Regions from separate parts of the Agrobacterium sp. DE0009 genome, predicted to be linked through region 3. Evidence: predicted binding sites of a transcription regulator. Region 3 holds the regulator's gene; each other region holds the start of a gene.
The links. The regulator PhoB, encoded in region 3, activates phosphate uptake and scavenging genes when phosphate is short. The targets are predictions, from matches to a motif close to TGTCATNNANCTGTCAT.
Positions count from the first base shown of each region.

Region 1: the regulator PhoB is predicted to act here: its motif matches at 2,826-2,842, upstream of FS804_RS23320 (DUF47 domain-containing protein).
Region 2: the regulator PhoB is predicted to act here: its motif matches at 2,805-2,821, upstream of FS804_RS11480 (YdcH family protein).

Region 1 is NZ_VEIU01000011.1:39,976-45,225, reverse strand. Features, by position in the region: gene katG (catalase/peroxidase HPI) at 1-1,023, opposite strand, end outside; gene FS804_RS23330 (hydrogen peroxide-inducible genes activator) at 1,213-2,133, shown strand; gene FS804_RS23325 (NUDIX hydrolase) at 2,231-2,773, opposite strand; gene FS804_RS23320 (DUF47 domain-containing protein) at 2,887-3,531, shown strand; gene FS804_RS23315 (inorganic phosphate transporter) at 3,531-4,535, shown strand; gene FS804_RS23310 (Ku protein) at 4,624-5,250, shown strand, end outside.
Region 2 is NZ_VEIU01000002.1:433,717-438,966, reverse strand. Features, by position in the region: gene FS804_RS11505 (tetratricopeptide repeat protein) at 1-469, opposite strand, end outside; gene ykgO (type B 50S ribosomal protein L36) at 570-695, opposite strand; gene FS804_RS11495 (5-(carboxyamino)imidazole ribonucleotide synthase) at 842-1,918, opposite strand; gene purE (5-(carboxyamino)imidazole ribonucleotide mutase) at 1,930-2,397, opposite strand; gene FS804_RS11485 (YdcH family protein) at 2,445-2,648, opposite strand; gene FS804_RS11480 (YdcH family protein) at 2,882-3,058, shown strand; gene FS804_RS11475 (sulfite exporter TauE/SafE family protein) at 3,158-3,922, opposite strand; gene FS804_RS11470 (thiamine phosphate synthase) at 4,027-4,680, shown strand; gene FS804_RS11465 (tetratricopeptide repeat protein) at 4,689-5,250, shown strand, end outside.
Region 3 is NZ_VEIU01000001.1:1,520,411-1,525,660, reverse strand. Features, by position in the region: gene pstA (phosphate ABC transporter permease PstA) at 1-347, shown strand, start outside; gene pstB (phosphate ABC transporter ATP-binding protein PstB) at 362-1,177, shown strand; gene phoU (phosphate signaling complex protein PhoU) at 1,303-1,998, shown strand; gene phoB (phosphate regulon transcriptional regulator PhoB) at 2,030-2,713, shown strand; gene FS804_RS07690 (GcrA family cell cycle regulator) at 2,892-3,425, opposite strand; gene FS804_RS07685 (aspartate aminotransferase family protein) at 3,857-5,056, shown strand; gene argF (ornithine carbamoyltransferase) at 5,114-5,250, shown strand, end outside.

The sequences.
Region 1 (5,250 bases), on a different contig from region 3:
GTGCGTCAACGTCCACTCATGCTTGAACAACATGTCGAAAAAGCCGTTGTCCCACTTGGTCGGATGGCTCGTCCACGCGCCTTCGATCCCCGAGACAACGGTGTCACGGCCAACACCGCGCCCCTTGGTGTTCATCCAGCCAAGCCCCTGGAATTCAGGGCCTGCGGCTTCCGGATCGGGGCTGAGGTTTGCAGCGCTACCGTTACCATGAGACTTGCCAATGGTATGACCGCCAGCGGTAAGAGCGACGGTTTCCTCGTCGTTCATGCCCATGCGGGCAAAGGTCTCGCGCATTTGTGCTGCGGTCGCCATAGGATCGGACTTGCCGTTCACGCCTTCCGGGTTGACGTAGATGAGGCCCATCTGCACGGCGGCGAGCGGATTTTCAAGCGTCTCTGGCTTGGTCACGTCGCCGTAACGGCCATCACTCGGCGCCAGCCATTCTTTTTCGTCACCCCAGTAGGTGTCTTTTTCCGGAGCCCAGATATCTTCGCGGCCGAAGGCGAAACCGTAGGTCTTCAGACCTGCAACATCATAGGCAATAGTGCCGGCAAGAGCGATGAGGTCCGCCCAGGAAATCTTGTTGCCGTATTTCTTTTTGATCGGCCAGAGCAGGCGGCGCCCTTTGTCGGTGTTGACATTGTCAGGCCAGGAATTGAGCGGCGCAAAACGCTGGTTTCCGGTGTTGGCGCCACCGCGACCGTCTGTGACGCGATAGGAGCCGGCCGCATGCCAGGTCACGCGCGCCATCATGCCGACATAGCTACCCCAGTCGGCCGGCCACCAGTCCTGACTGTCTGTCATCAGGGCGCGCAGATCGGCTTTGAGTGCCTCGACGTCGAGCGTCTTTAAGGCTTCGCGGTAGTTGAAGGAGCTTCCAAGCGGGTTGGTCTTGGTGTCGTGCTGGTGCAGGATGTCGAGGTTCAGCGCATTCGGCCACCACTCGGTCACCGATTTACCGGAAGCCGTATTGCCTCCATGCATGACGGGACATTTACCAGCCGGTTTAGAAGTTGCGTCCATTTCGCCCTCCGATGGGTTTTACAATTAATCGTAACAGTCAACTCGACACATGCAGCAGCCGCCATCGCCAAGAGGCCTACGCGCTAGTGATCTCTCACAGCTACATCTTCTTTCTGTCACGAAGATGACTAACAGTCGGGTTCCATAATTTCCAATTGTATATTCTAAAGACTCCGATATGCTGAGCTTATGATTTCCCTATCGATGAAACACCTCCGTTATTTCGACTCGTTGGCAAAGATTGGCCATTTCGGGCGCGCAGCGGAAGCGTGCGCCATCTCTCAGCCTGCACTTTCTTTGCAGATCCGGGAACTGGAGGATTTGATCGGTGCGCCGCTTGTCGAGCGTGGCAGCCGCCAGATCAGGCTGACCACCCTTGGTGAAGAATTTGCCGAGCGTACGCGGTCGATCCTGCGTTCTGTGGATGAATTGCAGGATCTGGCGCGCGCCGGTCAGGGCCCGCTCAGCGGTCGGCTGCGGATCGGGGTCATCCCGACGGTCGCGCCCTATCTGTTGCCGCAGGTCATCAAGACGCTGACCCGCCATTATCCGGACTTGGAAGCTCGGCCGCGTGAGGCCGTGACGCAGAAACTTATTGAGGACTTGCTCGAAGCCCGGCTCGACATGGCGATCGTTGCCCTGCCCGTCTCGGAACCGGCGCTCGAGGAGGTTCCGCTGTTTTCGGAAGAATTCATTTTGGTGCGTCCTTCCGAGGACGAGGGAATGCCGGTACCGAGCGCTGACAAGCTGGGCGAAATGCGGCTTTTGCTATTGGAGGAGGGTCATTGTTTCCGCAACCAGGCCCTTTCTTTCTGCAGCACGACAAACGCGCCGCCACGGGTGCTGATGGAAGGCAGTTCGCTCTCGACACTTGTTCAGATGGTTGGTGCCGGAATAGGCGTGACACTCATTCCCCAGATGGCCGTCGATATGGAGACGCGGCAATCCTCCGTATCGGTGTTCCGGCTGGCGGAGCCGCGTCCATCACGCACAATCGGCATGGTGTGGCGCAGGAGCAATCCGCTTTCGGCGCAATTTTCCCATATTGCGGAGATCGTTCGCGACTGTGGTCTGCAGAAAGTTCAGGGCGGAGCCGTCCCTACCCGATGAAGCTCGGCAGAGCGGGGTACACAAAGCCGAGACAACAGGCGATTCTGATCCGCCTCTTTCGGCTGCTGACGATCTAGGTGGAACGGCAGCTTGCGGCTTACAGCTTTCCGCCGCTTTCTCGTTTACTCTTGCCTTTCGGGCGGAAATCGACCAGCAGCGATTTCAGTTCAATATCCCGGACGCGCCTTGCCGCTTCATCGGGGCGTAGCCATTCCGAGACGCGTTGTCCGCGTTCCTTGAAACTGGCGTCAGCCTCAGTCACTTCGATCTGAAACACATCCACCATGCAGGGCACGACATCGCCGTTATCGAGCATCTTCAGATACGTATAGCGGCCGACGGCGTCCTTCCTGACGCGGCCGCGCACGCCCGCCTCTTCCCAAGCTTCGATCGCTGCTGCCTGGTGCGGCTTCTTGCGTTTCATCGGCCAGCCACGCGGAATGATCCACCGTCCGCTGGTCCTGGAGGTGACCAGCAAAATCTCAACGCCCTCGCCATCGGCGGCATAACGGAAGCACAAGGCGGCATATTGCTGCCGAAAAGCGCCGGTGAAGAGCTTTTCGGGAACCGCAGCCAGTTGCTGGAGTAAGGTCAGTGGACGAGCCGGTCGGGATTTGCGGCGCTTCTTTGATGATTTCATATCCGTTGATAGTGCTGATTTTCCGGGTTGCATCAATGCCCCGCGTGGATTTATGACAGTTTTATGACAATCACCCCCAACAACTAATATAGCGCCATTGAGGGCCAATTCGCATGATGAGTATTTTTCGCAAGCTGATGCCGCGCGAGGACCGTTTCTTCGACATGTTCAGCAAACATTCCGAAACCGTCATCAAAGCGGCTGAAGCCCTTGACCAATTGCTGAGCGGGACAGACGTCGACAAGAACTGTGAGCTGATCGTTGCGCTCGAACATCAGGCTGATGACATTACCCGCGATGTGCTTCTTGCCGTCAGACGCAGCTTCATCACGCCATTCGATCGTGGCGACATCAAGGACCTCATCCAGTCGATGGATGATGCCATCGACATGATGCACAAGACCGTCAAGACAATCAGGCTTTTCGAACAGAGCGAGTTCGACCCGCTTATGAAAGAGATGGGCCATGAGATCGTGCGTGCAGCTGGACTGATCGCGGAGGCAATCCCGCTTCTCAACAAGGTCGGTGCGAATGCGCAACGCCTGTCGGCGATCGCCGAAGAGGTGACGCGGGTCGAGGGCCGCTCCGACGATCTCCATGATCAGGGGCTGAAGGATCTCTTCCGCCGCCATGGTGCGACCGGCAATGCGATGGCCTACATGATCGGCAGCGAAATCTATGGCGAACTCGAAAAGGTGGTCGACCGGTTCGAGGATGTGGCCAATGAGATCAGCGGCATCGTGATCGAGAACGTGTGATGGATGTCGCACTCGCCTTGCCGCTGCTTGTCGGCCTCATTGCCATCGCATTGTTCTTCGATTTCCTGAACGGCTTGCACGACGCCGCCAATTCCATCGCCACCATCGTTTCGACGCGCGTGCTGCGGCCGCAATATGCAGTCGCGTGGGCGGCGTTCTTCAATTTCATCGCCTTTCTCTTCTTCGGCCTGCATGTGGCAGAGACCCTCGGCACCGGCATCATCGATCCGGCCATTGTCTCACCGCAAGTCATCTTTGCGGCCCTCATCGGCGCCATCGTCTGGAACATCGTCACCTGGGTTTTCGGCATACCGTCCAGCTCGTCGCATGCCTTGATCGGCGGCCTCGTCGGGGCCGGCCTTGCCAAGGTGGGCTTTAATTCCATCGTCTGGTCAGGCCTATTGAAGACGGTTGGCGCGATCTTCATGTCGCCGGCCATCGGGTTCTTTCTGGCGCTCATTCTCGTACTGGCCGTGTCATGGCTTTTCGTGCGGCAAACGCCGTTTGCCGTCGACAGAACCTTCCGCGTGATGCAGTTCATTTCCGCCTCGCTTTATTCACTCGGCCACGGCGGCAATGATGCCCAGAAAACCATGGGCATCATCGCCGTGCTGCTTTTCAGCCAGGGGCATCTTGGCGAAAGCTTCTATGTCCCGTTCTGGGTGGTGATTTCCTGCCAGTCTGCCATGGCGCTTGGCACACTGTTCGGCGGCTGGCGCATCGTGCATACGATGGGATCGAAGATCACCCGGCTCAACCCGATGCAGGGGTTCTGTGCCGAAACCGGCGGTGCGCTGACCCTGTTCGGCGCCACATGGCTCGGTATCCCTGTTTCGACCACCCACACCATCACCGGCGCGATCGTCGGCGTGGGTGCGGCCCGCCGTGTCTCGGCGGTGCGCTGGGGGCTAGCAGGCAATATCGTTATCGCCTGGGTGGTCACCATGCCAGCGGCGGCACTGATCTCCGCTTCGGTTTACGGACTGACCTCGCTCTTCAGCTGACATGTGACAAGCTTGGAAAGGGCTCCCGGAACAAAAGCTTATCGAGGCTGTTTGATCCGGGAGTTCAAAAAACAGGCGGATTTTCATCATGGCGCGGCAGGTTTTCTGGAAGGGTTATCTCAAACTGTCGCTGGTCACCGCATCGGTTTCGCTGACACCGGCAACGACGGAAAGCAATAAGGTTCGGTTCCACGTTCTCAACCGAAAAACCGGCAACCGCATCGAAAGCCGCTATGTCGATAGCGTCACTCACAAGCCGGTCGCCGCCAAAAACCAGGTAAAGGGTTTTCCCCGCGGCGAAGACGATTACGTTTTGCTGGAAGACGACGAAATCGACGCCGTGGCGCTGGAAAGCACCCGCACCATCGATATCAAGACCTTCGTTCCCAAGGGATCGATCGACTGGATATGGTACGACCGACCTCATTTTCTGCGCCCGGAAGATAAAATCGGCACTGAAGCCTTCAGCGTCATCCGTGAAGCGATGAAGGCGAACGACGTTTACGGCATAGCACGGCTCGTTATTTACCGCCGTGAAAGAGCCGTGCTCCTTGAGCCATCGGGAAAGGGCATTATCCTCTGGACCCTGCATTACGGCGAGGAGGTCAGAGACAGCATCGATGCGCTGGAACCAAAGATGAAGATCGAAAAGCCATTGCTGCAGGCGATGGAAAAACGCATCGGCAAACAGGTGACCGGCTGGAAGCCCACCCTC
Region 2 (5,250 bases), on a different contig from region 3:
GCGCAGGGAAGTAGCGAGGCTCTTTTTCCAGCGTCAGGTTGATGTCCGCCATCGCCTTGCGGGTGTCGCCATCGGCGAAATGAACCATGGCGCGGCGATAGGGCGCCTGCACATAGTCGGGATCAAGCAAAACAACCTGGTCGAGAAAATCGTAAGCGGCGGCGTTGCGGTTTTCGTCGGCAGCTTCACCTGCCCATTGCATCAGGAGATTGATCGTCGCGCTGCCAGAATCATTCCATTCGGCGGCGATCTGGTTGGCGATGCTGCGCGCCTTGACCGCATTTCGTTCTTTTTTCAGCGACGCGAAAAGCGTGTCGATGGTCTTTGCCGGAGATGGCGCCGATTCGGCAGTAGTGGCTGGTTTTCCGTCTGCCGCATGGGCAACAGCAGCCGTTCCCGCAAAGGCAAGGCTTGAGAGCAGAAAGCCCTGAGCAAGAATAACAGCGGTGCAAAAACGATTTGGGCGCATGGGTTAAAGCTTAACCCGGCTGCGCCCAATATCAAATGCAAACTTCTGAACTGTCAACAAAGTGATCCACGACATCGTCGCGAACCGCAGTCGCGGTCAATCAGCCCTGACGAGCCTTGAAGCGCGGGTTCTGCTTGTTGATGATGTAGACGCGGCCCTTGCGGCGAACCAGGCGGTTATCGCGATGACGGGCCTTAAGCGCTTTAAGCGAATTCTTGATCTTCATTTTACTGGTCCGCAGTTTTGCACGGTTTGGGCCGTGCTATTCAAACAATCAAAAGCGCGCAACGGGGCGCGCTCTTTTCGGTTGGCAGGCAGATACCTGTTTGAGCCCTGCCTGTCAACACTTGCCCGTGTCTTTGCCTTAAAAGACTAGGCTTTTCCTGTGTGCAGAAGCTGCGTCACATGGCCCATCTTGCGGCCTGGCCGTGCTTCTGTCTTGCCGTAGAGATGCACGAGACAGTCTTTTTTCGACAGCCATGTCGGCACGTCGTTGATGTCGTCGCCGATCAGGTTGGTCATGATGCAGTCGGAATGGCGTTCCGTGCTGCCGGGGTGAAGGCCCGACACGGCACGAATGTGCTGCTCGAACTGGGAGATCACACAGGCCGCCTCCGTCCAGTGGCCGGTATTATGGACGCGCGGCGCCATTTCATTGGCAACCAGCGAACCGTCAGGCAGCACAAAGAACTCAATGCCGATGACACCCACATAATCGAGCGCGGCAAGAAGCTTTTCCGCCGATTGAACGGCGAGAGCCTTCGCGGCATCCGACAGTGCCGCCGGAACGGTCGACGTGTGCAGGATGCCGTTCAGATGGATGTTCTCAGCCGGATCGTAACAGGTGACGGTGCCGTCCTGGAAACGGGCGGCGATCAAAGAGATTTCCCGCTCGAAGGCTACGAAGCTTTCCAGGATCAGCGGCACGCCGCCGAGCGCCGCAAAGGCGCCTGCGGCGTCTTCGCCGCCCCGGAAAAGACGCTGCCCCTTGCCGTCATAACCCATGCGGCGAGTCTTCAGCACGCCTTTTCCACCGAAGGCGGCCAAGGCTGCTTCCAGTTCTTCCTGGCTATCCACGGCGCGGAATTCGGCGGTGGGAATGCCGCAGTTGTTGAGGAAGCGCTTCTCCGTCAACCGATCCTGCGAGGCGCTGAGCGCTTTTGCAGGCGGGTGGACCGGCACGGAGAGGCTGAGTTTTTCGGCCGCTGTAACCGGGACATTTTCGAATTCGTAAGTGACGACATCGCAACGGCTTGCGAGTTCCGCAAGCGCCGTCGCGTCATCATATGCCGCAACGATCTGATCGTTGCAGACTTGCGCTGCCGGACAATCCGCCTGCGGCTCCAGCACGATGGTACGGTGGTTGAGACGTGCGGCGGCCATCGCCAGCATGCGGCCAAGTTGCCCGCCGCCGATGATGCCGATGGTGAGATTGGTGGTCTTTGCCATGGCGTCTGTCGTCACTGGGCGCTGTCCATGGGATATTCCGCGACGGCGGCCGATTGGCGCGCGCGCCAGGCATCCAGCCGGTCGGCCAGATCTTCATCGCTGAGCGCAAGCACTGCTGCGGCAAGAAGTGCGGAATTGATCGCGCCAGCTTTGCCGATGGCAAGTGTGCCTACGGGGATGCCGGCGGGCATCTGTACGATGGAATAGAGGCTGTCCTGACCGGACATGGTCTTGGACTGAACCGGAACACCAAAGACAGGCAGCGGGGTCATGGCTGCGGTCATGCCCGGCAGATGGGCGGCGCCGCCCGCACCCGCGATGATGACCTTGAAGCCTTCGTCCTTCGCGCCATTGGCGAAGTCATAAAGCCGGTCGGGCGTGCGGTGGGCGGAAATGATACGGGCTTCGTATTCTATGTCGAGCGCATCCAGCGTGTCGGCAGCGTTCTTCATGGTCTCCCAGTCGGACTGGCTGCCCATGATGATGGCGACGGGGGGCGTTTCTGCTGTCACGTAATCTCTCCGGCTCAGGCGATGATATCGGGAATGACCTGGTCTTCAAGCTGGGTCATCTTGTCCTTGACGGCCAGCTTTTTCTTCTTCATGCGCTGGATTCTCAGCGCATCGCAGCTGGTCTGGATCATCGCGTTGATCGCCGCGTCGTAATCCTCATGCTCCTGGCGCAGCCGCGCCAGCGTGAGCCTGATGTCCGCCTGGTCCTGATCGGGCATCTCGTCATCCCCATTTTATGCCGCCGGATCGGCTCCGGCGTGTCTCTGATCGTAAACGAGCCTCTATCATCAAATCGCGGTAACGGGAAGTTATCCCTTGCGACCAAATTGCCCACTTATTGCCTTCATTTCGCCTTCGACAAGCGGCGCGATCCGTGTCACATTGCCGTCGTAAACCTGAAACTCCAGCGATGGAGAGCTGGAGGTAGGTTCAAAAAGGAAGGACGTGCCGCATGACCATTCAGGCTCATATTGCATCGCTCGAAAAGAAACACGGTGCTCTGGAGGAGGAGCTCGAAAGTATTCTTGCTTCCCCGTCGTCTGACGATAAAGAGATCGCGGACCTTAAACGTCGAAAACTGCGCCTGAAGGATGAACTCCAGAGGCTCAAGGCCTCAACAAGGCATTAATTTTGCCGGACCACCGATCCTCGATGAACGAAGGGTCGGTGGTCTGAGCCTTCAAGCCCTGGCGGCCCAACCGGCTTCCAGGGCTTTTTATTGCGCGGTTTACAATGGCAGCCCGTCCCATAACAGCTTCAGCGCCGCAATCAGCGCCATGGAATACATCAGCGGGTAAAAGACCGACGGTTTCAGATATTTGACGACCCGTGCGCCGGCTAGCGTCGCCAGCATCGCAACCGGCAGCAGGCTCGCCGATGTCTTGAGGTTGGTGGCATCAAGTGCGCCGAGCGCAAAATAGGGAATGAGCTTGATTGCGTTCATGATGGCGAAGAAGCGCACGCTCATGCCGGTATAGGTCTTCGGGTCGAGCTTCAGCGGCAGCAAGTAAATCTGAAAGGGCGGTCCCCCCGCATGGGCCACGAAACTGGCATAGCCGGAGAGAGAGGACCAGAGTGTGGCAGCCGCAGGTCTTTGCGGCTTGGCAGGAATTTCCTGGCCATTGCGGCTTTTGAAGCTCTCATGGAAATACCGCAGCACGAACAGGATCGTGACCGAGGCGACGACGAGGCGCATGGCGTCGGCGGATACGAGGCTCGACGTCGCCCAGCCGAGCGCGATTCCGGCGATAGCGCCTGGGAGCATGATGAGCAGCGTTTCCCGGTGGTTATGATGCCGCCAGGCCCACAGCGCCACGAGATCCATGACGATCAGGATCGGCAGGAAGATTGCCGCTGCCTGCACGGGTGAAACGGCAAGCGCCATCAAAGGCACGCCCATGAGCGCCAATGCGCCGCCAAGACCTCCTTTGGAAAGGCCGACGAGGACGACTGCGGGAATGGCGACGAGATAAAAATGAAAATCGGTCAGCATGGATGGACGGTTGATCCTTTCGCCGGTCCGGTTTATCGGATTTGTCATATGAAAACGAGTGCAGATTGCGCAGCAAGCGTCTTCTGTCTGAAATGGACGAACCGATGACCCCAGTTGAAGATCGTTGCCGCCTTGTCCTCATCGTTCCGCAAATGGACGATGCGCAAAAGCAGGCGACCGCGGTGGAGGAGGCGTTGCGGGGCGGCGACGTCGCATCCGTTATCATTCCGCAATATGGTCTGGATGACGCTGCTTTCCAGAAACGTGCCGAACTGATCGTGCCCGTCGTGCAGAAGGCCGGTGCAGCAGCGCTTATCGCCGGCGATAGCCGTGTTGCCGGCCGGGTGAAGGCGGACGGGCTGCATGTTATCGGCAATGGCGAGGCGCTTGCGGAGGCCGTGGAAAAATTCACGCCGAAGTTGATCGTCGGCGGCGGCAATGCGGATGATCGTCACAAAGCGCTTGAGCAGGGCGAAGCCAACCCTGACTACGTGTTTTTCGGAAAGCTGGAGGGCGATATCAAGCCTGAGGCACACCCGAAAAATCTGGCGCTTGGCGAGTGGTGGGCGTCGATGATCGAAATTCCTGCCATTGTCATGGGCGGGACCGATCTGTCCACGGCTGTTGCCGTGGCAGAAACCGGTGTAGAGTTTGTGGCGATGCGCAGCGCCGTTTTTGACAATGCCGACGGTGCGGCCCAGGCGGTTTCCGAAATCAACGCCCTGCTTGACGAAAAAGCGCCACGGTTTGACGGTTGATACAGGCCATGATCATGCGCTCGCTTCCACGCTGCCTTTCCGTTTCGCTGCTGGCGCTCGCTTTCGGCGGGCCGGCGGGTGGCGTGTTTGCCCAGTCCGGGCCTCAGAGCGAAAGCAACGCGCTTTCCCGCCAGCTGGAAAATGAGGCGCAGCCGACCCGGCAGGGCCGGGTGCAATCCGAAGAACAGAAGGACCTGCAGCCCTCCGCGGGTGTGAATGTCTATCAGCGGATGGGCGCTGAGTTACCGGCACTGCCGCCAGAGAAGGAATTCAAGGGCCGGGTGGATGAGGCCTATGGCCATTTTCAGCGTGGCGAATATGTTCAGGCGCTCGACAAGGCGCTGACCCGCGCGCAGAGTGGCGACGCAGCCGCCCAGACACTGGTTGCCGAAATGATGTCGCGCGGCCTTGGCATCGCGCGCGACGAGAAAACCGCTGCCTTCTGGTACCAGCAGGCGGCAGAGGGCGGCGATCCCGTTGCCATGTTCAAATTTGCGCTGATCCTGATGGAGGGCAAGTTCGTCACGCGCGACAAGGCAAAGGCTGACGATTACATGCGGCGGGCGGCGG
Region 3 (5,250 bases):
CAGCGGCGCTCGGTCTCGGTGCCTCCAAGATGCAGACGATCTTCCACCACGTGCTGCCGCTTGCCATGCCCGGCATCCTGACCGGCACGATCATCGGCCTGGCGCATGCGCTGGGCGAAACGGCGCCGCTGCTCCTCATCGGCATGGTGGCATTCGTCGCGAACTATCCGACAACGCCGATGGATCCGTCCACGGCCCTGCCGGTGCAGATTTACATGTGGGCGAATGAGGCAGAGCGCGCCTTTGTCGAACGGACATCCGGCGCTATCATCATCCTGCTTTTGTTCCTCATCGTCATGAATGTGGGCGCAATCCTGTTGCGTCGCCGCTTCGAACGGCGCTGGTAAAGGGAGATTGAGCAATGAACATGTTGTCGGAAGCAGCAGTTGAAAAGGCGCTGGACAAGAAAATGAATGAAGTCTCATACAAGATGATCGGTAAGGACGTATCGGTTTATTACGGCGAAAAGCGCGCGCTTTACGATGTGAACCTCAACGTCCGGGAAAACACCGTGACCGCGCTGATCGGCCCCTCGGGCTGCGGCAAATCCACGTTCCTGCGCACCCTGAACCGTATGAACGACACGATCGACGGCTGCCGCGTCACCGGCAAGATCACGCTTGATACCGACGATATCTACGACCAGGCGATCGATGTGGTGGAACTGCGCGCCCGCGTCGGTATGGTGTTCCAGAAGCCGAACCCCTTCCCGAAGTCGATCTACGAAAACATTTCCTACGGCCCGCGGATCCACGGGCTCGCCCGCAACAAGGCGGATATGGACCAGATCGTTGAGCAGAGCCTCCAGCGAGCCGGTCTCTGGAACGAGGTGAAGGACCGTTTGCATGAGTCCGGCACGGGCCTTTCCGGCGGTCAGCAGCAGCGCCTTTGCATCGCCCGTGCGATCGCCGTCAGCCCGGAAGTGATCCTGATGGACGAGCCCTGCTCGGCGCTGGACCCGATTGCCACCGCGAAGGTCGAGGAACTGATCCACGAGCTGCGGACAAACTACACCATCGTCATCGTCACGCACTCCATGCAGCAGGCGGCGCGTGTTTCCCAGCGCACGGCCATGTTCCACCTTGGTCATCTTGTTGAGGAAAACGAAACCGACAAGATGTTCACCAATCCGGATGATCAGCGCACGCAGGATTACATCATGGGCCGCTTCGGCTGATACAGGCCGGCGCTTCAAAGAAACCGAACAAGACTGGTGCCGCTGCCGTGTCCCGCTCCGGGCACGGCCTGCAGGCCAAGCCGGAGGACTAGACCGTGAACCAGACAACGACCCATTCGCATATCATGTCCGCCTATGATGAGGAGTTGAAATTCCTCACACGCCGTATTTCGGAAATGGGTGGCCTTGCCGAACAGATGTGTGCCGACGCCGTGCGGGCGCTCGTGAACTCGGATGCCGCGCTGGCGCAGAAAGTCATTTCTGACGACACCATCCTCGATCACGCCGAGCGTGAGATCGGCGACAAGGCAATCGTCACCATCGCCAAGCGCCAGCCGATGGCGGCAGACCTTCGTGAAATCATCGGCACGCTGCGTATTGCAGCCGATCTCGAGCGTGTGGGCGATCTTGGCAAGAACACGGCCAAGCGCGTGATTGCGGTTGCCGGCACCGGCGTGCCGCGCAAGCTTGCCCGTGGTCTCGAACACCTGTCGGAACTGGCGCTGGTGCAGCTCAAGGAAGTCCTCGACGTCTATTCGACCCGCTCCGCCGAGAAGGCCAATGCCATCCGCGAGCGCGATGAGGAAATCGATGCCATGTACACCTCGCTCTTCCGCGAGCTTCTGACCTACATGATGGAAGACCCGCGCAATATAACGACCTGCACGCATCTTCTGTTCTGCGCCAAGAACATCGAGCGCATCGGCGACCATGCCACCAATATCGCCGAGACAATCTATTACATGACCACCGGCAGCCAGCCGGAGGGCGAGCGTCCGAAGGACGACAGTTCCAACACGCTCGGTTCGGTGACCGAGTAAGAGACAGGCAAAGCCTTGCGGAGTTCAGCATATGGTGCCCAAGATTGCAGTTGTGGAAGATGAGGAAGCGCTCAGCGTCCTTCTTCGTTACAATCTCGAGGCTGAGGGATACGATGTCGACACGATACCCCGTGGTGACGAGGCGGAAATCAGGCTTCAGGAACGTACCCCCGATCTTCTCATTCTAGACTGGATGCTGCCTGGTGTGTCCGGTATCGAGCTTTGCCGTCGGCTCAGAATGCGGCCGGAAACGGAACGCCTGCCCATCATCATGCTGACGGCTCGCGGCGAGGAAAGCGAACGTGTTCGTGGCCTCGCAACGGGTGCGGACGATTATGTCGTCAAGCCGTTCTCCACGCCGGAACTCATGGCCCGCGTCAAGGCCATGCTCCGCCGGGCCCGCCCCGAGGTTCTGTCTTCGGTGCTGAAATGCGGGGATATCGAACTGGATCGCGAGACGCATCGCGTTCACCGCAAAAGCCGTGAAGTGCGTCTCGGTCCGACGGAGTTTCGCCTTCTGGAATTCCTGATGACCTCTCCGGGCAGGGTGTTCTCCCGTTCGCAATTGCTCGATGGTGTCTGGGGCCATGATATCTACGTCGATGAGCGTACCGTCGACGTGCATGTCGGACGCCTGCGTAAGGCGCTTAATTTTTCGCACATGCAGGATGTCATCCGCACGGTGCGCGGCGCCGGCTATTCCATGGAAGCCTGAGCGGACGCCATCCGACTGGCGCGTTCCATCAAGGTAATTTTCCGCGAAAACAAAAGGCCCGAAACCGGATTGGTGTCGGGCCTTTTGTTGTGGTTGATCCCGATCCGCTCTGGTTTTGGCACAAAAAAACGGGCCCGAAGGCCCGTAGTTTTTGAGTGTCGAATGCGTGCCGCAACACTCAAGCCTTACGGCGCTCGCTTACCGGCTGATAGGCGAGTTTCGCATGGAACTTGCAATAGGGCGAAGATTCCAGCGCTTCACAGCCGCAGAAATGGAAATCGTCTTTCAAGGGGTCGCCGACCGGCCATTTGCAGGTGCGCTCGGTCAGTTCCGTCAGCGTCAGACGACGGGAGATTGGCGTGACGACGTTTCTGGAAGGAACGTAATCGAGAACTTCCGCGGTCTCGATGCCGACCTCTTCCTGAAGGGCGGTCGCGGCGTTGGAACGCGTCAGGATCCGTGCCGGTGCAGCGTTGACGCGGCCAGCAAAATTCGCCGCGCGAGGGGCAGGGGCAGCAGTCCGCTTGGGCGCTGTGCGCGCCGAAGTGACAGGACCGCCAGCCTTGACGCGACCCGGCAGGTTGAGACGGTGGACCTTGCCAATGACGGCGTTGCGGCTGACGCCGCCCAGCTGCGCTGCTATCTGGCTGGCGCTAAGTCCCTCGGACCACAATTTCTTGAGCTTTTCGACCCGTTCGTCTGTCCAGTTCATGCCGCTTCTCCGCTTTTCGCGTGTATTTTTGGCAGAATCCCTCTCCGTCTCGCGGGTGTGCCGCGAGTGTGGTTTCTGCCTGATTTTTGGTGACTAGTTCCGCCGCATTGCAGTCTAGTAATTAGCGATTAACCTAGTGCCACGCAGACTCCGTGGCAAGAGTCGCGGGAATCATCTCGAATCGATTTTGCGGTTTTCCCCAACTTGCTGGCGAGTTGAGTCAGAAAGGCAACACCTTGGGTCTGGCGCCCAGCCACCTACTAGGGCTTGAGAACCCTAGGGAATACGGACTTTTGTTGACATCGGCAAGCGAAGTGACAATAGTGCCCCTGCCGCCGCGAGGCGGCATTTTTGATTTTCAGGCAAGGGATAACCCTAAGAGCCTATTGACAACCGTCTTACAGCGCATTTGCGCAAGGAGTGATACAGCCATGGCCGAAGCCGCCGCGCCATTGTTCGATACATTTGCAAGAGCCCCCCTGCGTTTTGAGCGAGGCGAGGGCGTCTGGCTGTACACGGAAAGCGGCGAGCGATATCTCGATTTTGCGGCTGGCGTGGCTGTGAATTCGCTGGGCCATGCCCATCCGCACCTTGTGGAGGCGATCAAGACGCAGGCCGAAAAGGTCTGGCACGTCTCCAACCTCTATGAAGTGCCGGGCCAGGAAAAGCTTGCCAAGCGTCTGACGGAAGCAACCTTCGCCGACAAGGTTTTCTTCACCAATTCCGGCGCGGAAGCGCTGGAATGCGCGATCAAGACCGCACGCCGTTACCATTATTCCAAGGGCCATCCTGAGAAGTTTCGCATCATCACCTTTGAAGGCGCCTTCCATGGCCGGACGCTGGCGACCATTGCCGCTGGTGGCCAGCAGAAATATCTCGAAGGTTTCGGCCCCAAGGTTGAAGGTTTCGATCAGGTTCCCTTCGGTGACGTCGATGCGCTGAAGGCCGCCATCACGGCCGAAACAGCAGCGCTGCTGATCGAGCCGATTCAGGGCGAGGGCGGCATCCGCGCGCCGGCGAAGGAATTCCTGCAACTGCTGCGCTCGCTCTGTGACGAGCATGGCATGCTGCTGATCTTCGATGAGGTTCAGACCGGCGTCGGACGTACGGGTAAGCTTTTCGCCTATGAGCACACCGGCGTCGCGCCCGATATCATGGCGGTTGCCAAGGGTATCGGCGGCGGGTTCCCGCTTGGCGCCTGCCTCGCAACGGCCGAAGCTGCTTCCGGCATGACGGCGGGTGTGCACGGCACGACCTATGGCGGCAATCCGCTGGCGATGGCCGTCGGCAATGCGGTCCTTGATGTTGTTCTTGCTGACGGCTTTCTGGACAATGTTCGTGATGTCGCGCTTGTGTTCCGCCAGGGGCTTGCCTCATTGAAGGATCGTTACCCCGACGTGATCGAGGAAATTCGCGGCGAGGGCCTGCTTCTCGGCATCAAGGCGAGGATCCCCTCGGGTGAATTGCTCCAGGCCATGCGTGCGGAACATCTGCTTGGTGTACCGGCGGGTGACAATGTCATCCGTCTCCTGCCGCCGCTCGTCACCACGGCGGAAGAGGCCCGTGAGGGTCTGGCGCGCGTGGAAGCGGCCGCCGCATCCCTGACCGCAAAACAGGCGAAAATCGCCTGAGAAAACACTAAAGGGCGGGCCTCTTTGCCGGGGTTCGCGAGCATGGGACAGTTTGAAATGGCTTCACCTAAACATTTTCTCGACCTGTCGGCCGTCGGCTCGCAGGACCTGCGGGCGATTCTCGATGATGCCCGGGCACGCAAGGCGGCGACCAAGGCCGGCACAGCGGAAAAGCCGCTTGCCGGTAAGATGCT